DNA from 2 places in the Neorhizobium turbinariae genome. Region 2 is predicted to be linked to the other one. Evidence: predicted binding sites of a transcription regulator. Region 2 holds the regulator's gene; the other holds the start of a gene.
The links. Region 2 encodes HrcA, which represses chaperone genes, less so after heat shock. Its sites were predicted from a motif close to GTTAGCACTCNCNNNNNGNGAGTGCTAAC; they were not measured.
Positions count from the first base shown of each region.

Region 1: groES (co-chaperone GroES) is a predicted target of HrcA. The motif match lies at 1,928-1,956, and genes of this name have one in related genera.

Region 1 covers NZ_JALPRY010000012.1:295,361-303,402, forward strand. The annotation lists gene M0654_RS12125 (bifunctional riboflavin kinase/FAD synthetase) at 1-841, opposite strand, end outside; gene M0654_RS12130 (TIGR01459 family HAD-type hydrolase) at 873-1,721, opposite strand; gene groES (co-chaperone GroES) at 2,011-2,307, shown strand; gene groL (chaperonin GroEL) at 2,362-3,999, shown strand; gene M0654_RS12145 (hypothetical protein) at 4,302-4,505, opposite strand; gene M0654_RS12150 (cation:proton antiporter) at 4,660-6,201, shown strand; gene M0654_RS12155 (DoxX family protein) at 6,327-6,782, shown strand; gene hisG (ATP phosphoribosyltransferase) at 6,868-7,566, opposite strand; gene M0654_RS12165 (ATP phosphoribosyltransferase regulatory subunit) at 7,563-8,042, opposite strand, start outside.
Region 2 covers NZ_JALPRY010000010.1:323,695-331,736, reverse strand. The annotation lists gene dnaA (chromosomal replication initiator protein DnaA) at 1-62, shown strand, start outside; gene M0654_RS10230 (LysE family translocator) at 208-825, shown strand; gene hemW (radical SAM family heme chaperone HemW) at 838-2,016, opposite strand; gene rdgB (RdgB/HAM1 family non-canonical purine NTP pyrophosphatase) at 2,024-2,668, opposite strand; gene M0654_RS10215 (VOC family protein) at 2,676-3,083, opposite strand; gene rph (ribonuclease PH) at 3,100-3,816, opposite strand; gene hrcA (heat-inducible transcriptional repressor HrcA) at 3,978-5,057, shown strand; gene grpE (nucleotide exchange factor GrpE) at 5,191-5,856, shown strand; gene ptsN (PTS IIA-like nitrogen regulatory protein PtsN) at 5,979-6,443, opposite strand; gene hpf (ribosome hibernation-promoting factor, HPF/YfiA family) at 6,525-7,103, opposite strand; gene rpoN (RNA polymerase factor sigma-54) at 7,347-8,042, opposite strand, start outside.

The sequences.
Region 1 (8,042 bases), on a different contig from region 2:
AGAAGGAGACAGAGCAGACCTCACCATAAAGGCTTCCCGAGAAATCGAACAGGAAGGTTTCAAGCAGCGGCGCGCCATTTTCCGTCACCGTCGGACGGCGGCCGTAGCTCGCCACTGCGTCATGCAGGCTGCCATCGGCACGGCGGAAACGCACAGCATAGATGCCGGGCTTCAGCGCCGCTTCCGGCGGAAGCTGCATGTTGGCGGTGGGGTATCCCAGCTGGCGCCCGAGCTTCTCGCCGCCGACCACCTCCGCCTCAATGGTGTAGCGGTAGCCGAGCAGCCCTGCGGCCTCAACGACATCACCATCGGCCAGACATTGCCGGATGCGGCTTGAGGAAATGACTTCGGCGTTTTCGTCGCGGAAGGCATCCATCAGCGAGACGGTGAAGTCATGCTTGGCGCCAGACGCCATCAGAAAGGCGGGACCGCCCTCGCGGTTCTTGCCGAAGTGGAAGTCGAAACCGGTTACGACGGCACTTGCGCCAAGCCAGTCGACGAGCACGCTCTGGATGAACTCCTCGGCCGAGCGCGTCGCGAACTCACGGGTGAAGGGGTAGTCGATGACGGACTGGAAGCCCATCGCCTCCAGCAGGCGCGCCTTGAGCGGCGCCGGCGTAATGCGGAAGACGGGCGCTTCCGGGTTGAAGACAGTGCGCGGATGCGGCTCGAAGGTGAGCACCAGCGCCGGGACGCCACGTTCCTCCGCCAGGGACAGCGCCCGTTCAAGAACGCTCCGGTGCCCGCGGTGAACGCCATCGAAATTGCCGATGGCAATCACGCCGCCCTTCAGCTCTGCGGGCAGCGGTTCCTTTTTCTCATTGCGATGGAAAACGGTCATGCGACGCTCAAATCCAGTTCAGGGCACCCGGTCAGGCGAGCCGCGGCATCCAGTATTTCGGTGCAGCGTTTTCCTGGCGCAACCAGGCCATGAGGCGCGCCTCATTCGTCTGGCCGTTTTCCGTGTATTCGGCGACATGGATGCCGGCGCTGATGTAAAGAAGGTCAAGGCCATAGGCGAGCGCGCCGCGCACATCCGTCGGCATTCCATCGCCGACCGCAAGGACGCGCTCCAGAGGGAACTCGCCCCGCTCTTCGTGTGCTGCGGCTAGTGCCGCCTCGTAGATCGGGCGGTGCGGCTTGCCGGCAACGCGGACATCGCCCCCCATCGTCTCGTAATAGGCAGCCACGGCGCCGGCGCAAGGAATGATCCGGTGGCCGCGTTCGACCACGAGGTCGGGGTTGGCGCAGATCAGCGGCACCTCCCGCTTCGAAAATGCCTGCAGCATCTCCGTGTAATCTTCCGGCTTTTCAGTTTCGTCGTCGAAGAAGCCGGTGCAGACAATGCATTCGGCATCTTCTGCGGAGACGACCTCGACGCCGAGTCCGTCAAACAGGTTGAGGTCGCGCTCGGGCCCGATCAGGAACACTCTCTTCGGACCTTCAGCGATGAGGTGCTGTGTCACGTCACCCGATGTCACGATGCGGTCATAGGTTTCGTCCGGCACGCCGAGGTGGCGCATCTGGTCGATCACGCCCGGCGCCGGTCGCGGCGAATTGGTGATGAGGACGACGGTCGCGCCGGCCTCCCGCGCCTGGGCAAGCGCCTTGCATGATTGCTGGAAGGCCTCGACGCCGTTGTGGACCACGCCCCAGACGTCGGACAGGACCACGTCATAGCCCCCGATCACGTCGCTCAAGTTCTGGATGCGCTTTGCCATACCTGCCTACCCGTCGATAATGATGGCGGTGATGTCGCAAAGCCCGCCCGTCATGGCAAGGAGAATTGCGCGGAAGCTGATGATTTTACCTGCCGCGGTGTCACCACGATCGCGCGTTAAGCATCTTCGGAAAGGTTCCGGTCATCGCAACGAATTTTTGGCTGCCGTCCTTGACTAGCGATCGGCACACCCTTATCTCGGCGATCGTTAGCACTCGCCACTGATGAGTGCTAATCAAGTTTACGGATCTGTCTGATCCGTCAATGTCATTTGATCGAGGGATAAGACAATGGCAAGCACATCTTTCCGCCCCCTGCACGACCGCGTTGTCGTAAAGCGCGTCGAGTCTGAAGAAAAGACCAAGGGCGGCATCATCATTCCGGATACTGCCAAGGAAAAGCCGGCTGAAGGCGAAATCGTCGCCGTTGGCCCGGGCGCCCGCGACGACAAGGGTTCGATCACCGCTCTCGACGTCAAGGTCGGCGACCGCGTCCTGTTCGGCAAGTGGTCCGGCACGGAAATCAAGCTCAACGGCGAAGACCTTCTGATCATGAAGGAATCCGACATCATGGGCATCATCGGCTGATCGCCGCTGACACCCAAACGAAATCGCTGACACCTCTTTTCAGGAGTTACCAAAATGGCAGCCAAGGAAGTTAAATTCGGCCGCACCGCGCGCGAGAAAATGCTGCGTGGCGTCGATGTTCTCGCTGACGCAGTGAAAGTAACGCTCGGCCCGAAGGGTCGTAACGTTGTTATCGACAAGTCCTTCGGTGCACCGCGCATCACCAAGGACGGCGTTTCCGTCGCCAAGGAAATCGAACTGGAAGACAAGTTCGAGAACATGGGCGCCCAGATGGTCCGCGAAGTTGCTTCGAAGACCAACGACATCGCCGGTGACGGCACTACGACTGCAACCGTTCTTGCCCAGGCGATCGTTCGCGAAGGCCAGAAGGCTGTTGCAGCCGGCATGAACCCGATGGACCTGAAGCGCGGTATCGACCTCGCTGTTGCAGAAGTCGTGAAGGATCTCCAGGCCAAGGCCAAGAAGATCAACACCTCTGAAGAAGTTGCTCAGGTCGGCACGATCTCCGCAAACGGCGACAAGCAGGTCGGTCTCGACATCGCTGAAGCCATGCAGAAGGTTGGCAACGAAGGTGTTATCACCGTCGAAGAAGCCAAGACCGCTGAAACCGAACTCGAAGTCGTCGAAGGCATGCAGTTCGACCGCGGCTACCTGTCGCCCTACTTCGTGACCAACCCGGAAAAGATGGTCGCGGACCTGGAAGACGCCTACATTCTCCTTCACGAGAAGAAGCTCTCCAACCTGCAGGCCATGCTGCCGGTTCTCGAAGCTGTTGTTCAGACCGGCAAGCCGCTCCTGATCATCGCTGAAGACGTCGAAGGCGAAGCTCTTGCAACGCTCGTCGTCAACAAGCTGCGCGGTGGCCTGAAGATCGCTGCCGTCAAGGCTCCTGGCTTCGGCGACCGCCGCAAGGCCATGCTGGAAGACATCGCCATCCTCACGGGCGGCACTGTCATCTCCGAAGATCTTGGCATCAAGCTCGAGAATGTTACCCTCGACATGCTCGGCCGTTCCAAGAAGGTTTCGATCTCCAAGGAAAACACGACGATCGTCGACGGTGCCGGCCAGAAGTCGGACATCGAAGGCCGCGTCAACCAGATCAAGGCCCAGATCGAAGAAACCACCTCGGACTACGACCGCGAAAAGCTGCAGGAGCGTCTTGCCAAGCTCGCTGGCGGCGTTGCAGTCATCCGCGTTGGCGGCTCGACTGAAGTTGAAGTGAAGGAAAAGAAGGACCGCATCGACGACGCCCTCAACGCGACGCGCGCTGCTGTTCAGGAAGGTATCGTTCCGGGCGGTGGTATCGCTCTTCTGCGCTCCTCCACGAAGATCGCCGTCAAGGGCGTCAACGACGACCAGGAAGCCGGCATCAACATCGTTCGCCGCGCTCTGCAGTCGCTGGTTCGCCAGATCGCAGACAACGCTGGTGACGAAGCCTCGATCGTTGTCGGCAAGGTTCTGGAAAAGAACGAAGACAACTTCGGCTACAACGCTCAGACCGGCGAATACGGCGACATGATCGCCATGGGTATCGTCGACCCGGTCAAGGTTGTCCGTACGGCTCTGCAGAACGCAGCTTCGGTTGCTTCGCTGCTGATCACCACGGAAGCCATGATCGCCGAGCTGCCGAAGAAGGACGCTCCGGCAATGCCAGGCGGCATGGGCGGCATGGGCGGCATGGACATGATGTGATCAGGCCACAAGGTCTGATTGCAGCTGTCCGTGAAAGCCGCCCATACACTTAAAATGCTTCAGCGCGTCAAGCGCGCTGAAGTGGGCGGCATGGACATGATGTGAGACCACAAGGTCTTACATCTGAGCCATCCGGTTCAGTTCAGGAAGGGCGGTCTTCGGACCGCCCTTTTTGCGTTGGTAGACACGACCATTTGCCAGAGGTGCCAGAAAGCCAAAGCCCGCCGACAGTTGTCGACGGGCCCTCGATGGCTGCACCCATGAATGTGATCAGCACAGCCAAAGCTGGTGATGGAGTTCGATTACTGCACTTGCGATGTCATGTTCCGCGCGGACGGCATTCTGGCCCGTGCGGCTTCCACCGGAACGATGTCCACGACATCGGCCAGCAGGAACTGTTTGGACGACCCGCAGATGGTCGCATACACAATGCGATCCACGACTTTGAGATTCTCGGACACGAAGGTCCGCTGGTCGCCATTGTCGAGCACTGATACAACGTACATGTTGATCCCACTAAGGTTGGCGCGCTTTCATTCCGCGCTGCCGATTTTGTAGCCATGCATGGTTAACGGGCAGTAAAACCTTGCTGCGGGGACCAAAGAGGATACCTGATAGCTTCGCTTCATCTCTCCGCCAAAGCCAGGGGTCATCCGTCCCATGAGTTTTTTCGAAAGCCTTCTTGTCCTGCTCCTGATCGCGGTGGTGCTGCTTCAGGTATCGCGCCGTCTTGCGGTCCCCTACCCTTCCATGCTGGCTCTGGCAGGGGCGGCCGTGGCTCTCATACCCGGCATTCCGCATATTACTCTTCATCCAGCCACGGCGCTCGCACTTTTTATCGCACCGGCGTTGCTTGATGCGGCTTTCGACTTTCCGATTGGAACTGCCCGGCGCTTCTGGCTGCCGCTGTTCGTGTTCGCGATCGGCGGCGTCGTCTTCACCGCCGCGGCGGTTGCCTGGATCGGTTGGGCATTTGCCGGGCTGCCAGTTGCTGCGGCGCTGGTGCTTGGCGCGATCGTGGCGCCACCGGATGCTGCCGCGGCAACGGCCGTGCTTTCGTCCATGGCGATCCCGCGCAACACGGACACGGTTCTTCGGGGCGAAAGCCTGTTCAACGATGCCGCCGCGTTGCTGATCTTTGATGCAGCACTCGCCGTCCAGGAAGCCGGCCACATGAACAGTGAGGTCGGGCTGCATGTCGCGCTTGCGGTGCCGGGCGGCATCCTCCTCGGCTTCGTTGCGGCATATGGCATGCGCTACATCACCAGCCTCGTCAGCGGCACGCTTGGCGGCAACCTGCTCCAGTTCGTGCAGACCTTCCTGCTTTGGATAGTTGCCTCGCGCCTCGGCCTCTCTGCGGTTCTGACCATCGTCACCTTCGCCATGACCATCGCGCGGAGCAGCAATTCGGTCAGCAGCGTCCGGATGCGGGTGCAGTCCTATGCGGTGTGGACGGCGGTGGTGTTCGTGCTCAACGTCATGGCGTTCCTGTTGATGGGCATGCAGGCCCGCAACATCGTGGCTGAGATGGAGCCGGACCATATTGCCCAGTCCGCCGCCTTCGCGCTGGCTGTCGTCGTCACCTGCATCGTCGTCCGCTTCATCGTCTGCGTCGGTTTCAACCGCATCCATGCCTTCTACGCCGTCCGCAACGGCCAGCCGGAGCCCGCGAGCCTGAACCAGGGCATTCTGGCTGGCTGGTGCGGCATGCGCGGCTTGCTCACGCTTGCCACCGCCTTTGCGCTTCCGGCTGATTTCCCGCAACGTGACCTCGTTGTGCTGACTGCCTTCGCCGTGGTGCTGGCGACGCTGGTTGTGCAAGGGTTGACGCTCAGCCCGATCATCCGCTGGCTGGGCCTCGATCGCCGTGCCGATGGTCCACGCGAACTGGCGGAAGTCCGCCAGCAGATCAATGCGGCCGGGCTGGAGGAGCTGGAAGAGGCGCAGGAAGAGGAGGCGGAGCTGCTGAGGACGAAGTTCCGCCTCGAGCAGCAGGCCCTGTCCAAGAGCGGTGAGCCGACATCGCTGACGAACTACCGGCGGCTGGCGCTGTCAGCCATTGCCGCGCAGCGCCGGCGGCTGGAGGAACTTCGTGCCGCGCACCACGTGAATGTCGATGAATACAACCTGTTGCTCGAGGAGATCGACTGGCGGGAGCTTTCCGTCCTGCCTGAGAAGGCGCGACGGATCGAAGAGATCTGACGACTCGCACGTTCGATATTGTCGAACAATTCGTCAACGCTTGTTCATCTTCCGGAGACAAATAAAAAGCGGCACATTGGAGTCCAGGAAATGCAACGCCCTTTGAGATCACCTGGAGACCTCCAATGTCCAATTCTTCTTCTACCAACACCCTGCTTCTTGCCGCCCGCATCGTGCTGTCCATCATGTTCGTGATGTCCGGCTTCCAGAAGCTCGTTGATCCGTCCGGCACGGCCGGCATGATTGCCGGCGCCGGGCTGCCTGCCGCCACGCTGCTCGCTTATCTCGTCGGCGTCTTCGAACTTGTTGCCGGTCTTGCCATTCTCACCGGCTTCCAGACCAGGATCGCCGCCCTGCTGCTTGCCGTGTTCTGCTGGTTCACCGCCTTCGTTTTCCACAACGGCGCGATCAACATCCCAAGCTTCTCGCCTGAAGCAAATGGCCTGCTGACCGTGTTCAACGGCCTGATCTTCTGGAAGAACGTATCACTCGGCGGTGGCTTCCTGGCGCTCGCCGCTGCTGGAGCTGGTGCTTATTCGATCGACGCACGTCGCCGCGGTTCTGTCGCATTCGCTGCCTAGCCTAACGACTTCCCTGCCCAAGCCTCGCCCGCCGGATCCGATATCCGGCGGGTTTTTTGTTGGCTTTTGCAACAGGCCCACGGCTTCAGAGGGAGGCGTGAACGGCCTCGATGATCTGCGAGATCCGCCTATCCTCGTCATGACCGGGCTTGCGGGCACGAACGAGACAGGCTTCAGACTTGAGGATCACGCCGTCGCTCAGGACCTTGAGATGGTTGGCGCGTAGCGTCGAGCCCGTCGAGGTGATGTCGACGATGATGTCCGCCTGGCCGGCCGCCGGCGCACCTTCGGTCGCGCCAAGGCTTTCGACGATCCGGTAAAGCTGGATGCCGTGCTTGGCGGAGAAGAACTGCTGCGTCAGCCGCCAGTATTTCGTGGCTATCTGCAGGCGCCGCCCATGGCGGGCGCGAAAGTCGGCGGCGACGTCGCCAAGATCCGCCATGGTCTCGACATCGAGCCAGATTTCCGGAACCGCCACCACGACATCGGCATGGCCAAAGCCGAGGCGCGCACAGAACTCGACCTTGGCGTCGACGCCCGGCATGCCTTCGCGAACCAGGTCCTCGCCGGTGACACCGAAATCGACGGCGCCGGCCGCAAGCTCGCGGGCGATTTCGGATGCGGAGAGGTAGGCGATCTCAACGCCTTCGATCCCGGCAACGCGGCCGCGATAGGACCGGTCATTGCCGACAGCCGAGATGGAGAGGCCGGCACGTTCGAAGACGGCTGCGGTTTCTTCCTTGATGCGTCCCTTGGAGGGAAGAGCAATCGTTATGGCATTCATTGTCTTGCCCTCGCCGCCTCGATCCGGTCGATCCAAAGGGAGAAGCCGACCGCCGGGATATGCTCCCTGGCGCCAAGCAGCGTCATCAGCCGGTCAAAGCGGCCACCACCGGCGAGCACTGCGGTTGAACCCGCTGCCGTCACCTCGAAGACAAGGCCAGTATAGTAATCGAGCGGACGACCGAACGCGGCGCGATAGGTCATCGCCGAGATGTCCGCACCGGCGTCCGCGAGCGACTGAAGACGCGCATTGAACAGGCTGACGGCATCGCCCAGCTTGAGGCCCGCGGCATCCGCAAAACCTGCGAGCGCCGCCGGCGCATCGGACAGCGGTAGCTGCAGCGTCAGGAATTCGCGCAGCAGGAGCAACGCCGTGCCATCAAGGCGGGTCTGCGAAAGCTCGAGCTTTTCCTTCAGCCGCTTGGCGATCTCGGCCGGCGAGCGGCTGGCATTGGTGGAGTAGCCAGTTTCCTGCAT
Region 2 (8,042 bases):
ACAACAAGCTCAGCCACGAGATCGAGCTGCTGAAGCGGCTCATCAACGAAAACAACGCCTGATACCGCTTGTGCCGCCCTTCGAGGCGGCACAATGCTTTTCGGACGGTGGTGGTAGCCCCAACGCCACCGGTCGCCGCAATGGAATCTCCTTGACCGGCGACTGGCGCAGGCTCATGAACGCGATGGACGCGTTCGGGGCCACACCATGTTTCTTCTGTCAGTCGCAATGATCTGGGCGGTGGCCTGCGTCACGCCGGGGCCGAATACGCTGCTCATCATGCGGTATGCGCTGACGGCGCCGCGCCAGGTCGCCATCCTCGGCGCCTGCGGCACCATTACCGGCACGCTCTGCTGGGGCCTTGCCGGCTGGCTCGGCATCAACGCCCTCTTCCAGGCTGCACCCTTTGCCTATCTCGCGCTGAAGATCGTTGGCGGCGCCTACCTGGTCTGGCTCGGCTTCAAGATATTCATGGATGTGCGCAAGGCCCGCCAGACGGCCGATCTTGATGCGGTGAGGGCGGATATCTCGCTGAAGACAGCCTACCGCATGGGGCTTGCCACCAATCTCGCAAATCCAAAAACGGCGCTGTTTGTCGCCTCGCTGTTTGCCGCCACCATGCCGGCCGGCACGCCGTTCCTGTACGGGCTGGCGGCAATCGCCGTGATGATATCCGTCTCGACCATCTATTACACGGTGCTGATAGGGCTCATCACCCACCGCAGGGTCGCGGCTGCCTATCTCAAGGCGAAGAAGAAGATCGACCTTGGTGTCGGAATGGTGTTTGTCGGTTTCGGCACCAGGCTGCTTCTGTCGCACCGGTGAGGCGCGAAAGCGTCAGCAGGCGAGATCTGCGACAACCGCGTCCAGGATCAGCATGCCGGACGGCGTGCAGCGGAGACGGGAATTGCCAAGCCGCTCGATAAAGCCGTGCTCGAGCAGCCGTTCCTCGCGCACCGGGTCCGGGTCGCGACGGGAAAGCTGCTGCCAGCGCGCCAGATCGACGCCTTCGCGCAGGCGAAGGCCCATCAGCAGCAGTTCATCGGCCTGCTCCTCGTCGTCGAGGATCTCCTGGTCGAGCATGCCGTGGCCGATACTCTCCACCTGTTCTAGCCAGGTTTCCGGGCGGCGCTCCGTGGCGGTGGCGATCTTGTTGCGGCCGCGCGTCAGCCGGCCATGCGCGCCGGGGCCGATACCGGCATAATCGCCATAACGCCAGTAGGTGAGGTTGTGGCGGCTTTCAGCACCCGGTTTTGCATGGTTGGAGACCTCGTAGGCCGGCATGCCATGCGCTTCGGTGATTTCCTGTGTTGCCTCATAAAGCAATGCGGATTGATCCCCATCGGGAACGATCAACTTGCCCGCCTTGTGCAGGCCGAAGAAGGGCGTGCCCTCCTCGATCGTCAGCTGGTAGAGCGAAAGGTGGTCGACTGCGTAGGAGATTGCCTGCTTCAGCTCGGCTTCCCATGCCTCCACCGTCTGGCCGGGGCGCGCATAGATGAGGTCGAAGCTCATGCGCGGAAAGATCTCGCGCGCCAACCCGATTGCCTTCAGGGCGTCCGCCACGTCGTGCAGGCGCCCGAGGAACCGCAGGTCGGTGTCATTGAGCGCCTGGACGCCGAGCGACACACGATTGACGCCGGCTGAGCGGTAGCCGCGAAAGCGGGTTGCCTCGACGCTGGACGGGTTGGCCTCCATGGTGATCTCGATGCCATCCGGAACGTGCCAATAGCTGGAGATGCCGTCGAGGATCGCGGCCACCGTGGCGGGATCCATCAGCGAGGGCGTTCCGCCGCCAAGGAAGATGCTGGTTACGGTCTTTGGCCCGCTCAACTGCCGCATCACCTCCATTTCCCTCAGGAATGCGGCGGTAAAGCGCGGCTGGTCGACCGGTTGATGTCGGACGTGGCTGTTGAAGTCACAATACGGGCATTTGGCCGCACAAAAGGGCCAATGCACGTAAACCCCGAAGCCGGGTTCACCGGTATCGGGCAGGAGAGGGGCAGCAGGGTTCAAGTTGGGCTCACGTTTCCAGGCAGGTCTCGACGAAGCGCTTGAAGGCGCGCGCCCGGTGCGACAGGGCCTGGGCGTCGCCCGGCTTCCAGCCGTGCTTCTGATCGCTGCTCATTTCCCCGAATGTAGTATCGAAGCCCTGTGGCTGAAAGATGGGATCGTAGCCAAAACCATCGGTGCCGCGCGGCGGCCAGACGACCGTGCCTTCGACCTCGCCGCGGAAGAGCTCGGTGTGTCCATCTGGCCAGGCAAGGCAGAGCACGCTGACGAAACGGCAGCTGCGCTGTTCCGGCGTCGTGGCGCCTTTGTCTTGCAGCGCCTTCTCCACCTTTTCCATCGCCATGGCAAAGTCACGGCTGCCGTCTTCGCGCTCGGCCCAGTTGGCCGTGTAGACACCCGGAGCGCCATCTAACGCGTCAATGACGATGCCGCTGTCATCCGACAGCGCCGGCAGGCCGGATGCCTTGGCAGAGGCGAGCGCCTTGATTGCGGCATTCTCCTCGAATGTCGTGCCCGTTTCATCGGGCTCCTCGAACTTCAGGTCGGCGGCAGATTTCGCCGAGAAGCCGAAAGGCGCGATAAGTTCGGCAATCTCGCGGATCTTGCCAGCATTGTGGCTGGCAACGACAATGGTTTTCGTGTCGAGCTTTCGCATGACGGTCCTATTCGAGATTCCAGAGTTTGGGCTCAGCGCATTCCAGGCTGTTGCCGGCCGGATCGCGGAAATAGATCGAGCGCGCGCCGTTCGACCAGCGGAAGTCGCTTTCGATCGCGATGCCCGCCTTGTTCAGCTTTTCGACCATCCTGTCAATTGCCTCGCCGCTCATCCGGAAGCAGGCGTGGCCGGGGCCGGTGGCGCCATGCGCTGGAACCGGCAGGCCATCGACTGGAGAAGGCTTGATCGTCTCCGCCGGATTGAAGATCAGCAGGATGCTGTTGCCGCAGCGGAAGAAGACATGTCGTTCTCCCGCCCGCAGCACTTTTTCAAGCCCGAGGATGCCGCCGTAGAAGGCTTCGGCGGCATCAAGGTCAGCCGCATAAAGCGCAGTTTCAAGAATGCCGTCGATCAAGGGCCCCTCCGTCGTTTCAGGCGATGGCCTGCTTCTGCAGCGCCACCAGTTCCTGGGTGCCGTCCTGGGCGAGCGCCAGGAGCTTCAGGAATTCCTCCTGGCTGAAGGGGGCGCCTTCGGCTGTTCCCTGGATTTCAACAATGCCGCCGGAACCGGTCATGACAAAGTTCGCGTCGGTTTCAGCTGCCGAGTCTTCCAAGTAATCAAGGTCGATCACCGGCTGGTTGGCGAAGATACCACAGGAAATCGCTGCAACATGGTCCTTCAGCACCTTCTCGACCTTGATCATCGAGCGGGCTTCCATCCACTTCAGGCAATCGTATAGGGCAATCCAGCCGCCGGTGATGGAGGCGGTACGTGTGCCGCCATCAGCCTGGATGACGTCACAGTCCACAGTGATCTGCTTTTCGCCAAGCGCTTCCAGGTCCACCACCGCACGAAGCGATCGCCCAATCAGGCGCTGGATTTCCTGGGTGCGTCCGCCCTGCTTGCCGGCAGCCGCTTCCCGCTTCATCCGGTCGCCGGTGGCGCGCGGCAGCATGCCGTATTCGGCCGTTACCCAACCCTTGCCGGAATTGCGCAGCCACGGCGGTGTCTTTTCTTCAAGGCTTGCGGTGCACAGCACGTGCGTGTCGCCGAACTTGACGAGGCAGGAGCCTTCCGCATGCTTGGAGAAATTGCGCTCGAATGAAACCTTGCGCATCTGGTTCAACTGTCTGCCTGAAGGCCGCATGCCCTACTCCTATCGCTTTTGCAGCCTTCTAAGGCGCTGGCGGGTCATTTGCAAAGGGAAAGCCTCCGGATGAGGGCGAGGAAGCGTTGGTTTCCCCTTTTGCTGGACGATTGGAATGATTATATTTTCACCCACGCATGATTGGTAGGTGAAGGAAGTAAATGGCGTTTTCGGCACCGACGGGCAGGGACACCGGCTCTGTACTGGACGATCGTTCGCGGGAAATTTTCCGACGCATTGTGGAAAGCTATCTGGAAACGGGAGAGCCGCTGGGTTCCCGCAACCTGTCGCGCCTCCTGCCGATGTCGCTTTCTCCGGCCTCTGTTCGCAATGTCATGAGCGACCTGGAGGAGCTTGGGCTTATCTATTCGCCGCATATCAGCGCCGGCCGCCTGCCCACCCAGACTGGGCTGCGTTTCTTCGTTGATGCCTTCATGCAGGTCGGCAGCCTTTCGGAAGACGACCGCGCCAGCATCGACCGGCAGATCCGGCCAGCCAACCGTGACCAACCGCTCGAGAGCCTGATGGCCGAAGCGAGCCTGATGTTGTCGGGCGTGTCGCGTGGGGCCGGCATCGTCATCACGGCCAAGAGCGATCCGGTGCTGAAGCATGTGGAGTTCATCCGGCTGGAGCCCACCAAGGCGCTTGCGGTGCTGGTCGGCGACCATAACCAGGTCGAAAACCGTATCATCGAGCTGCCGGCGGGCGTGACCTCGTCGCAGCTGACGGAAGCAGCCAATTTCCTCAATGCGCATCTTGCCGGCCAGACGCTGGTGGAACTGCGCAGCGAACTGGCGCAGCTCAAGGACAAGGTGCAGGGCGAGCTTTATGCGCTCTCCCAGGATCTTGTAGAACGAGGCTTGGCAGTCTGGTCGGGCGATGCGGAGGATGGCAAGCCGAGCCAGCTCATCGTGCGCGGCCGAGCCAATCTCCTGCAGGGATTGGAAGACACGGCCGATCTCGATCGCCTGCGCCTGCTGTTCGACGACCTCGAAAAGAAGGACAGCCTGATCGAAATCCTGGATCTCGCTGAAAAAGGCCCGGGCGTGCGGATCTTCATTGGCTCGGAGAACAAGCTCTTCTCCTTGTCCGGCTCGTCGCTGATTGTCGCCCCTTATCGCGATGGCGAGGAGCGTATTGTGGGTGCCGTTGGTGTTATCGGCCCGACACGGCTCAATTATTCGCGGATCGTGCCGATGGTGGACTATACCGCCCAGCTCCTGGCCAGGCTGTCGCGCTAGGCGCGCAGCCGCAACACTTTCCCAAGTTTTTCCAAAGCCTTGATTTTTTCGACCTAAACCTCGATATCGGGCACAATCCAGCGGCAGGCCGCACGGCCCCCTGATACACCCCAAGCAATAACCGGAGACCGTCATGACCGACGAAACCAAGAAGAACGGACCTGACGCAACTGCCGCCGAAAATACGGCGGAAGCCGTGGCGTCTGCTCTTGAGGAAGCGGCGGAGCGTCATGCCGCCGAGGCGGCCGCCGCCGCGCAGGCTGCACCGAACGAGCCCGATCCGATTGAAGTGCTGAAGAACGAAAACAACGACCTGCGCGACCGCTTCCTGCGGCTGGCCGCTGAAATGGACAACCTGCGTCGCCGCACCGAACGCGACGTGAAGGATGCCAAGTCCTATGCGATTGCCGGTTTCGCCCGCGACATGCTCGCCGTTTCCGACAACCTTCGTCGCGCGCTTGATGCCGTTCCGGCCGAAAACCGCGAAGGCGCCGATGCAACGCTTCAGGCGCTGCTTGAAGGCGTGGAGATGACCGAGCGCTCCATGCTCTCGGCGCTCGAGCGTCACGGCGTGAAGAAGATCGAGGCTGAAAACCAGAAGTTCGATCCGAACTTCCACCAGGCCATGTTCGAGATCCCGAACCCGAACGTGCCGAACAACACGGTGGTCCAGGTCGTCCAGGCAGGCTTCACCATTGGTGAGCGTGTGCTGCGTCCTGCCATGGTCGGCGTTGCCAAGGGCGGCCCGAAGGCCGATGCGGCGCCTGCGCAGGAAGCTGCCGGCGAACAGCAGAACTGATCATCGCATGAATAGCGGCGGCCTCTGAGACCAGGGCTGCCAATGGAAATACAAAACCGCCCGGCGCTTTTCCAGCTGCCGGGCGGTTCCGTTTCGTCCCCACGAAAACTTAGAGGCGGCTTTTAAGCCGCGTGGTTTGCCTGTTCCTCGTTGAGGAAGGCATAGATGGCCGAGGCGGAGTCGGTCTTGCGCAGCTTGGCAACCAGTTCCTGGTCGCGCAGCACGCGGGCAATGCGCGACAGGGCCTTCAGGTGGTCGGCACCAGCACCCTCCGGTGCCAGCAGCAGGAATACGAGGTCGACGGGTTCGTCGTCCAGCGCTTCAAAATCGACCGGCGCCTCAAGGCGCGCAAAGATCCCCTTGATGGACGTGATGCTGCTCAGCTTGCCATGCGGAATGGCAATGCCATGGCCGACGCCAGTCGAGCCGAGCCGTTCCCGCTGCAGGATCACGTCAAAGATTTCCCGTTCGGCAACGCCTGTCAGCTTGGAGGCCTTGGCCGCCAGTTCCTGCAGGAGTTGCTTTTTGGAATTCACTTTAAGGGCAGGAATAATTGCATCTTGCTGCAGCAAATCTGCCAAAGCCATTTCTCATCATCCTTCGTGCCGCAAGGGCTTGCGCCTCAGGCGAATAGAAAGCGCCGTTACCGACGCTTTCCGGTAGATCTCTCAGTTCTTGATATTGGCGGAGTCGATCCAGCCAATATTGCCGTCAGGGCGGCGGTAAACGATGTTCAGCTGCTCCTTGCCGGGGCTGCGGAAAAGCAGAACAGGTTCATCGGTCATATCAAGCGCCATCACGGCACTTGCCACCGACATGGTCTTCAGCGGCCTGGAGCTTTCGGCCACAATCGTCGGCGCGAAATCCTCCGGCACTTCGTCTGCTTCATCCGGTACGCCGTCCATAACCGTATAGGCCACTTCGGCCGAGCCATTTGCTTGCGTGTTACCGGCGTGATGGTCCTTCAGGCGGCGCTTGTAGCGGCGAAGCCGCTTTTCGATCCGCTCAGCTGCGGCATCAAAGCTGCCCTGGGGGTCGTTTGCCTCTCCTGCAGCGTGCAAAACGATCCCAGTATCGAGATGTACTTTGCAGTCGGCAGAAAATCGTGATCCCGATTTGACCACGACGACTTGGCTAGAATACCCCCCGTCGAAGTATTTTGTTACCGCTTCTCCGATGTGGTCCTCGATCTTTTGACGGAACGAGTCACCAATTTCCATATGTTTACCGGATACACGCACACTCATGGAGTTCTTCCTTCTTGTCGTGACTTGCGTGTTCCAGTCTACGCCAAGCCGCCGCCTCATCCAAGCTCTTCGCTCGCCACAAGGTGAAATAGCTGCGTTCGTTCCTGATGGGTTGGGAGGATTGCTGTGTCCGGTACCCGTGCTGTTGCGGCGGGCTTCTAATGCCGCCTTCACGAAATGTCAACAACTGCAAGGACGCGGAAAATTAACGACCGCTAAACCACGTTGGACGATGGCGTTACTTCAGAAGGCCGCCACCTTTGCCAGCGCCCGCTTTTCACGACGTCGCTGGACGGAGGAGGGGATGTTCATCGCCTCACGGTATTTCGCGACGGTGCGGCGGGCAAGATCGACGCCGCCCTTCTTGAGGCTGATGACGATGTCGTCGTCGGAAAGCACTGCATCCGGTGTTTCCTGGGCAATCAGCTGCCGGATCCGGTGGCGAACGGCCTCGGCGGAATGGTTGTCGCCGCCTTCCTCTGCCGAGCCGATGGATACGGTGAAGAAGTATTTGAGCTCGAACAGCCCGCGCGGCGTCAGCATGTACTTGTTGGAGGTGACGCGGCTTACGGTCGATTCATGCATCTTGATGGCTTCCGCCACCGTCTTCAGGTTCAGCGGCCGCAGATGGTCAACGCCATGCACAAGGAAAGCGTCCTGCTGGCGGACGATCTCGGTCGCCACCTTCATGATGGTCTTTGCGCGCTGGTCGAGGCTGCGGGTGAGCCAACTGGCGTTCTGCATGCATTCCGACAGGAAGGTGTGGTCTTCACTGTTCTTGCGGCAGGTCTTGGAGACTGTCTGGTAATAGCTCTGGTTGACCAGGACCCGCGGCAGTGTGTCGGGGTTGAGGTCGACGATCCAGCTCCCATCGGCCGCCGGGCGCACCACGATATCGGGTGCAATGGTTTCGGAAACGCCGCTTTCAAAGCCGGCACC